DNA from 4 places in the Citrobacter tructae genome. Region 1 is predicted to be linked to each of the others. Evidence: predicted binding sites of a transcription regulator. Region 1 holds the regulator's gene; each other region holds the start of a gene.
What was found. Region 1 encodes PurR, which represses purine synthesis genes. Its sites were predicted from a motif close to CANGCAAACGTTTGCNTG; they were not measured.

Region 1 (2,204 bases):
CGGTCTGTTATCAAAAAAATGCAGATCACCCGTCAGCAATGTCAGCAAATTGCTAACGGCTGGCGCGGGCAGTTGGCGATTGCGGTCGATAATATCGTCCGGCCGGAACGGACCCGGCAGATGATTGTGGATTTCTACCGTCATTTTGATGATGTGGAATTACTCGTTTTTCAGGAGGTGTTTAACGGCGTCTGGGATGCACTGTCAGATGGGCGCGTGGAACTGGCTATTGGCGCGACGCAGGCCATTCCGGTGGGGGGACGTTACACGTTTCGCGATATGGGGATGTTGAGCTGGAATTGCGTGGTAGCGAGCCATCATCCGTTGGCGTCGATGCCCGGGCCGCTCAGCGACGACACGTTGCGCAACTGGCCGTCGCTGGTGCGTGAAGATACTTCGCGCACGCTGCCAAAGCGCATCACCTGGCTGCTGGATAACCAAAAGCGGGTGGTAGTGCCCGACTGGGAGTCATCCGCTACCTGTTTATCGGCGGGGCTATGTGTGGGGATGGTGCCGACGCATTTTTCTAAACCGTGGATCGACAGCGGTAAATGGGTCGCGCTACAGCTTGAGAATCCCTTTCCTGATGCCGCTTGTTGCCTGACCTGGCAGCAGAATGATACCTCGCCTGCGCTGGGCTGGCTGCTGGACTATTTAGGGGACAGCGAAACGCTGAATAAAGAGTGGTTGCGGGAGCCAGAATAAGGCCCCCGCGCAACAGATTAACGACGGTAATCGCGGAACGGGCCGTCTGCAACGGAGCGACGTTCTACCAGGCGCGGATGCACCTCAATTGACTGCGACACTTCGCGCTTATTCACGATACGGTCTAACAGCATGTTAAAGGCTGTTTCACCGAGGGAATCCTTCGGCTGGTGAATAGTGGTTAATGCCGGAGTGAAGAACCGGGCATTACGCACGTTGTCATAACCAATCAGCGACACATCCTGCGGGACGCGTAAGCCCATCTCGTCCGCGGCGCAGAGCGCGCCCATCGCCATGATATCGCCACCACAGAAAACGGCGGTCGGGCGATGTGACTGGGAGAGGATCTGCTGCATGGCGCGATACCCGGATTCAGGCTCAAAATCACCCTGAACAATCCAGTTCTCAGGGACTTTAATCAGCGCTTCTTCCATCGCTTTCATAAAACCAGCCAGACGACCGGCTCCGGTGTTGCGCTCCATAGGACCTGGGATCACGCCAATCTCGCGATGACCGCGCTCAACCAGATAACGACCTGCCATATAGCCGCCTTCAAAGGCGTTATCAATGACCGTATCGGTAAAGTCGGCTTTGGCTTCGCCCCAGTCCATTACCACCATCGGAATATGGCGATACTCTTCGAGCATGGAAAGTAGCGACTCAGGATATTCTGAACACATCACCAGCAGGCCATCCACGCGCTTTTGCGCCATCATGGAGAGATAGGCCTGTTGTTTTTCGAGGCTGTTCCACGCGTTTCCCAGAATCAGGGTGTAGCCTTTCTGGAAACAGTTCTTCTCAACAGCTTCGATAATTTCCGCAAAATAGGCAGCTTCGCTGCTGGTCGCCAGCAAGCCGATTGATTTGGTGTGATTCACCTTCAGGCTGCGCGCTACTGCGCTTGGGGAGTAATGTAACTCTTTAATCGCTGCCCAAACGGCATTGCGCGTCTCTTCCGCGACAAAGCGTGTTTTGTTAATTACGTGTGATACGGTTGTAGTGGAAACGTTTGCTCGCTTCGCCACATCTTTAATTGTTGCCATTACATCTCACTCCAGACCATATCCTAAGCTCCTGAGAATACTCCAGGTAAACGTTTGCCTTACACACCCTTCGCGCAACATCAGGGTTGCGGTACGCCAAGGAAAACGACACGGAACGTCAGGAAGGGGTCAATGGCCGGTACGCTAATTAAGTAAGCGTGGAATTTTGTCTGATCTTAACGAAAAGGGGAAGAGTTAAAAGCAGTTATCAATATAAATCGTGAGAGATTTTTGCTTTCAAGTGTGTAAAAATGCGCAATATCACTTTTTGTGTGGGAATAAAAAGGAGAAAACTTGATGAGCACCGATCTGAAATTTTCGTTAGTCACTACCATTATTGTTCTGGGTTTGATCGTCGCGGGTGGCCTGACCGCAGCGCTGCATTGATTTCCCCGAGGGAGTTAGCTCTCCCTCATCTTTTCCGCTTACTCTTCCTTTTCTATTGTTTGCAAATAA
Region 2 (2,204 bases), 1.4 Mb from region 1:
CAAAAGTGGTAAAACGTTCGTTACAGACCAGACACTGCCGGCGGCGGCGTACTGAAGAGCCCTCGCCTACAAGACGAGAGTCAATTACCTTAGTGTCTACGGCGAAACAGAATGGGCAATGCATACGGCGTCCTGATCAGGTGGTTAATTGAAATCTATTTTACCCTGAACTGGCGTGACAACAAAGGCGGAGCGCTTTTGAGACAAAGGATCGATGCCTTCGTGCTCTGTGCACACTACCATTATGCTATCGCGACAATGAAGGAAGTAATCACAATGACAAGACGTTACCTAAGAATTCTCCTGGTGGGAAGCCTCTTTAGCCTTAGCGCCTGCGCACAGCAAGCCGAAGTACGTCAAATGCATCAAAGCGTTAACACGCTGAGCAAAGAGATGACGCAGCTCAATCAGGAAACGGTAAAAATAACGCAACAAAATATGTTGAATGCGAAATCCACCCGTGGCGTCTATTTATTACCCGGCTCAAAAACCCCGGCCCGGCTGAACAGCCAGATTGGTACGCTACGCATGTCGCTGGTGAATATTGCACCAAATGCAGACGGCACGCGCCTGACGCTGCGTATTCAGGGGGAATCCGACACGCCGCTACCGGCGTTTAGCGCCACCATAGAGTATGGACAAATTCAGGGCACCACAGACAACTATCAGGAAGTGGGGGTTAAGAATGAATTGATCACCGCCCCGGCAAGTCTTCTTGCCCCCAGCGACATAGACATTCCGCTGCAACTTAATGGTTTTTCGCCTGACCAACTCGGTTTTGTGCGCATCCATGACATCCAGCCTGTGACCCAATAAACTTTTTTGCGGAACGTTTTGTGCGTTCCGCAACACCACCTCCCGTCATTTTGTTACTCCGCTGACATCACCGAGATTTTTAGTAAAACTTGGCAACATTCACCGGAGTCAGTACAATTCGCCGCCTAAAGTACGCAAACGTGAACGCAATCGATTACGTAAATGATAGAACTGTGAAACAAGACATATTTTTGTGAACAATGATTTTTATAATAGGCTCCGAAGAAATACGAAATATTTAGAAACGCAATTTGCGCCTTTTTCACTCCCGAAAGGGATTTCAAACAGTGGCATACATATGAAAAAAACATTACTTGCAGCCGGTGCAGTGCTGGCGCTCTCCTCGTCTTTTACTGCCAACGCAGCAGAAAATGACAAACCGCAATATCTGTCCGACTGGTGGCACCAGAGCGTCAACGTGGTGGGTAGCTACCACACCCGTTTCTCCCCGAAACTGAACAACGACGTGTATCTGGAATACGAAGCGTTTGCCAAAAAAGACTGGTTTGACTTCTATGGCTACATCGATATTCCGAAAACCTTCGACTGGGGTAACGGCAACGATAAAGGTATCTGGTCTGATGGTTCCCCGTTGTTTATGGAAATCGAACCGCGTTTCTCCATCGACAAACTGACCGGCGCTGACCTGAGCTTTGGTCCGTTCAAAGAATGGTATTTCGCCAACAACTACATCTACGATATGGGTGATAACAAAGCCAGCCGCCAGAGCACCTGGTATATGGGTCTGGGTACCGATATCGATACCGGTCTGCCGATGGGTCTGTCCCTGAACGTGTATGCTAAATACCAATGGCAGAACTATGGCGCATCCAACGAAAACGAGTGGGATGGCTACCGTTTCAAAGTGAAATACTTTGTGCCGATCACCCAGGTTTGGGGCGGCCAGCTGACCTACATCGGCTTCACCAACTTCGATTGGGGCTCAGATTTGGGTGATGATCCGAACCGCACCAGCAACTCTATCGCTTCCAGTCACGTTCTCGCGCTGAACTACGATCACTGGCACTACTCCGTAGTCGCGCGTTACTTCCATAACGGCGGCCAATGGAAAGGTGGAGATACTCTGAACTGGGGCGAAGGCGACTTCAGCGCAAAATCTACCGGTTGGGGTGGTTACCTGGTCGTAGGTTACAACTTCTAATCCAGGCGATTTATCGCAGACAAGCCAGCTTAACCGCTGGCTTTTTTATGGTTGGTCTTCACAGCGGACTTTACGTAAAAAGTCACTTAGCGAGCGATCGGCGCGTTCGCGAAATTGCCTGTCGAGTGGGGTGATTTGCAGACAACGATCCACACGAAAACAGCGATAGTCTTCGCGCCTCTCACACCACGCAACCAGCAGCCAGTGCTCACCCCAGAAAAATAAC
Region 3 (2,204 bases), 770 kb from region 1:
CACGTGAAACGCTTAGCGCGTCGCTGGCAAGTGCGCGGGCCCGGGGGAGTTATATGGGCTTTAGCCGGCTAGGGCTCGCCATCGGCGGAGCGATAGGCTACATCGGCGGCGGCTGGCTGTTTGATATGGGTAAGGCAATGTCGCAGCCCGAATTACCGTGGATGATGTTGGGCGTTATCGGCCTTATTACCTTCCTGGCGCTGGGCTGGCAGTTCAGCCATAAACGCCCGTCACGCGGCATGCTGGAACCTGATGCCTGACGCGTAACCCCGCTCCCGGACACCTTTTCAGCTTTTTCTGCTGGTGTCCGGGGCGCTGGTACTGGATGCTGCTTTGTGTCACGATTACACCATAAGCATCATGTTGAGGAACCCCATGAAAAAGTTTTTTTTTGCTGCTGCTCTGATTGTCAGCGGCCTGTTGGTTGGTTGTAATCAACTCACACAATACACGGTAAGCGAGCAAGAAATTAATCAGGCGCTGGCGAAGCATAATAATTTTTCTAAAGATATTGGTTTGCCCGGCGTGGCTGAAGCCCACATCGTTTTAAGCAACCTCACCAGCCAGATCGGTCGCGAAGAACCGAATAAAGTGACGCTGACAGGGGATGCCAATCTGGATATGAACTCCCTGTTTGGCAGCCAGAAAGCGACGATGAAGCTGAAGTTAAAAGCGTTACCGGTCTTCAATAAAGAAAAAGGCGCGATTTATCTGCAAGAAATGGAAGTGGTTGATGCTACCGTTACGCCAGAAAAAATGCAGTCGATATTGCAAACCCTGATGCCGTACTTAAACCAGTCGCTGCAGAATTATTTCAACCAGCAGCCGGCGTACGTCCTGCGTGAAGACAGCAGTGAAGGCGAGGCGCTGGCGAAAAAACTGGCGAAAGGTATTGAGGTGAAACCAGGGGAAATCATCATCCCGTTCACCGATTAACACACCAGAGGGCGCATCAGCGCCCTTTTTTTTCGTGCAAACGAAAACGTTTCCGCTTATCCTTTGTTTCCGGCAAAAAAGACTATCCTCAGCCGGAGCATATTGATGACTGCACCATCCCAGGTATTAAAGATCCGCCGTCCAGACGACTGGCACCTTCACTTTCGCGATGGCGACATGTTAAAAACAGTCGTGCCCTATACCAGTGAAATTTATGGTCGTGCGATTGTCATGCCAAACCTGGCACCGCCCGTCACCACCGTTGACGCGGCCATCGCTTACCGTCAACGTATTCTGGACGCCGTACCTGCCGGACACGATTTCACCCCGTTAATGACCTGCTATCTGACAGACACGCTGGATCCCAACGAGCTGGAACGTGGATTCAACCAAGGTGTATTCACCGCCGCTAAACTATACCCGGCCAATGCCACCACCAATTCTACCCATGGCGTGACGTCTATAGATGCCATCATGCCGGTGCTGGAGCGGATGGAAAAACTCGGCATGCCCTTACTGGTGCACGGTGAAGTCACGCACGCGGATATCGATATATTCGATCGCGAAGCACGCTTTATTGAAACGGTTATGGAACCATTGCGTCAGCGTCTGACCGCGTTGAAAGTGGTGTTTGAACATATCACCACCAAAGACGCCGCCGAATACGTGCGTGACGGTAATGACCTGCTGGCAGCGACGATTACCCCACAGCATTTGATGTTTAACCGCAACCATATGCTGGTCGGTGGGATACGTCCTCATCTGTATTGCCTGCCCATCCTCAAACGTAACGTCCACCAACAGGCGCTGCGCGAACTGATCGCCAGTGGTTTCAGCCGCGCATTCCTCGGAACTGACTCGGCGCCGCATGCGCGCCATCGTAAAGAATCCAGCTGCGGCTGCGCGGGTTGTTTTAATGCCCCTACCGCGCTCGGCAGCTATGCAACCGTCTTCGAAGAAATGAACGCGCTGGCCCATTTTGAAGCCTTCTGCTCGCTCAATGGCCCCAGATTCTACGGGCTGCCGGTTAACGACACCTTTATTGAACTGGTCAAAGAAGAAGAGCAGATACCGGAAAGCATCGAGCTGGAAGATGACACACTGGTACCTTTCCTCGGTGGTGAAACGGTACGCTGGTCAGTGAAGCGCTAAAAAAAGTGTAGCCAACTGTTGTCAACGGGTTAAGTTAACTGTATAAATAACCAGTATATTCAACAGGGGGCTATTATGCGTATTGAAGTCACTATTGCCAAAACTTCACCTTTGCC
Region 4 (2,204 bases), 1.3 Mb from region 1:
GCAAAAATGGTTACTTTCCACACTAATCACGGCGATATCGTAATCAAAACGTTTGATGATAAAGCGCCTGAAACAGTTAAAAACTTCCTGGACTACTGCCGCGAAGGTTTCTATAACAACACCATTTTCCACCGTGTTATCAATGGTTTCATGATCCAGGGCGGCGGTTTTGAGCCAGGCATGAAGCAAAAAGAAACCAAAGAAGCTATCAAAAACGAAGCTAACAACGGTCTGAAAAATACCCGTGGTACGCTGGCGATGGCCCGTACTCAGGCTCCGCACTCTGCAACCGCTCAGTTCTTCATCAACGTTGCCGACAACGACTTCCTGAACTTCTCCGGCGAAAGCATGCAAGGCTGGGGCTACTGTGTGTTTGCTGAAGTGGTTGAAGGTATGGACGTGGTTGATAAAATCAAAAACGTTTCCACTGGCCGCAGCGGCATGCACCAGGACGTACCGAAAGAAGACGTTATTATCGAAAACGTGACCGTCAGCGAGTAATCGTGGCGACACTGTTTATTGCAGATCTTCACCTCTGCACGGAAGAACCGGCGATCACCGCCGGTTTTCTGCGTTTTTTAGCCGGTGAAGCACAAACAGCCGATGCGCTGTACATTCTTGGCGATCTGTTCGAAGCCTGGATAGGCGATGACGACCCCAATCCGCTGCACCATGAAATAGCCACCGCGATAAAAACGCTGGCTGACGCCGGTGTCCCCTGCTATTTCATTCACGGTAATCGTGATTTCCTGCTCGGTAAGCGTTTTGCCCGTGAAAGCGGCATGACCTTGCTTCCCGAGGAAAAAGTACTCGACCTGTATGGCCGCAAGGTACTAATCATGCATGGTGACACCTTGTGCACCGACGACGCTGGCTATCAGGCGTTTCGCGCCAAAGTGCATCAACCTTGGTTACAAACGCTGTTTCTTGCCCTACCTTTGTGTATTCGCCAACGCATTGCCGCTAAGATGCGCGCCAACAGCAAAGCCGCCAACAGCAGCAAATCGCTGGAAATCATGGACGTTAACCAAAACGCGGTAGTCAGTGCGATGGAAAAGAATCAGGTGCAATGGTTGATCCACGGCCATACCCACCGCCCGGCAGTGCATGAACTGACGGCCAGTCACCAACCCGCTTTCCGCGTGGTGCTAGGCGCATGGCACACCGAAGGTTCGATGGTTAAGGTCACTGCTGACGACGTTAAGCTGATCGCTTTTCCGTTTTAATTCCTTCCCGAAACGTCTGTAGTACAGGATACGCAATCGTTTTCCTTGAGAGCGAAATATGCTATTCTCTGTGGCCTCAAAAGTCGAGTGTAGTGCACCACAGGAGTTTTCAGACGCATGTCTTCCCGCAATAATCCGGCGCGTGTCGCCATCGTGATGGGGTCCAAAAGCGACTGGGCTACCATGCAGTTCGCCGCCGAAATCTTCGAAATCCTGAATGTCCCGCACCATGTTGAAGTGGTCTCTGCCCACCGCACCCCCGACAGGCTGTTCAGCTTCGCCGAAAGTGCTGAAGAAAATGGCTATCAGGTGATCATTGCAGGCGCAGGCGGTGCAGCACATCTGCCAGGCATGATTGCGGCGAAAACGCTGGTGCCAGTGTTAGGCGTTCCGGTGCAAAGCGCAGCGCTAAGCGGTGTAGACAGCCTTTACTCCATCGTGCAAATGCCACGCGGTATTCCAGTCGGAACGCTGGCGATTGGTAAAGCGGGCGCGGCGAATGCAGCCCTGCTGGCGGCACAAATTCTGGCGACACACGATAAAGAACTTCATCAGCGTTTACACGACTGGCGTAAAGCGCAGACCGATGAGGTGCTGGAGAACCCGGACCCGCGAGGTGCGGCATGAAGCAGGTTTGCGTACTTGGCAACGGTCAACTAGGGCGCATGCTGCGTCAGGCCGGTGAGCCGCTGGGGATTGCGGTCTGGCCCGTCGGACTGGATGCCGAACCCGCTGCCGTTCCCTTTCAGCAAAGCGTGATTACCGCCGAGATTGAACGCTGGCCGGAAACTGCGCTAACCCGCGAACTGGCGCGTCATCCGGCGTTTGTGAACCGTGATATCTTCCCGATTATTGCCGACCGCCTGACGCAAAAGCAGCTTTTTGACAAGCTCGGTCTGGCGACCGCACCATGGCAACTGCTGGCAGACAAAAACGAATGGTCTGCGGTGTTCGATAAACTCGGCGAGTTGGCGATCG

Region 2: the regulator PurR is predicted to act here: its motif matches at 960-977, upstream of E4Z61_RS11520 (nucleoside-specific channel-forming protein Tsx).
Region 3: the regulator PurR is predicted to act here: its motif matches at 976-993, upstream of pyrC (dihydroorotase).
Region 4: the regulator PurR is predicted to act here: its motif matches at 1,256-1,273, upstream of purE (5-(carboxyamino)imidazole ribonucleotide mutase).

The regions. Positions count from the first base shown of each region.
Region 1 is NZ_CP038469.1:806,279-808,482, forward strand. Features, by position in the region: gene punR (DNA-binding transcriptional activator PunR) at 1-705, shown strand, start outside; gene purR (HTH-type transcriptional repressor PurR) at 723-1,748, opposite strand; gene cydH (cytochrome bd-I accessory subunit CydH) at 2,046-2,135, shown strand.
Region 2 is NZ_CP038469.1:2,219,146-2,221,349, forward strand. Features, by position in the region: gene nrdR (transcriptional regulator NrdR) at 1-124, opposite strand, end outside; gene E4Z61_RS11515 (SadB/YajI family lipoprotein) at 277-816, shown strand; gene E4Z61_RS11520 (nucleoside-specific channel-forming protein Tsx) at 1,115-1,978, shown strand; gene E4Z61_RS11525 (helix-turn-helix transcriptional regulator) at 2,024-2,204, opposite strand, start outside.
Region 3 is NZ_CP038469.1:1,574,389-1,576,592, forward strand. Features, by position in the region: gene mdtH (multidrug efflux MFS transporter MdtH) at 1-260, shown strand, start outside; gene E4Z61_RS08420 (lipoprotein) at 376-936, shown strand; gene pyrC (dihydroorotase) at 1,042-2,088, shown strand; gene dinI (DNA damage-inducible protein I) at 2,164-2,204, shown strand, end outside.
Region 4 is NZ_CP038469.1:2,103,333-2,105,536, forward strand. Features, by position in the region: gene ppiB (peptidylprolyl isomerase B) at 7-501, shown strand; gene lpxH (UDP-2,3-diacylglucosamine diphosphatase) at 504-1,226, shown strand; gene purE (5-(carboxyamino)imidazole ribonucleotide mutase) at 1,344-1,853, shown strand; gene purK (5-(carboxyamino)imidazole ribonucleotide synthase) at 1,850-2,204, shown strand, end outside.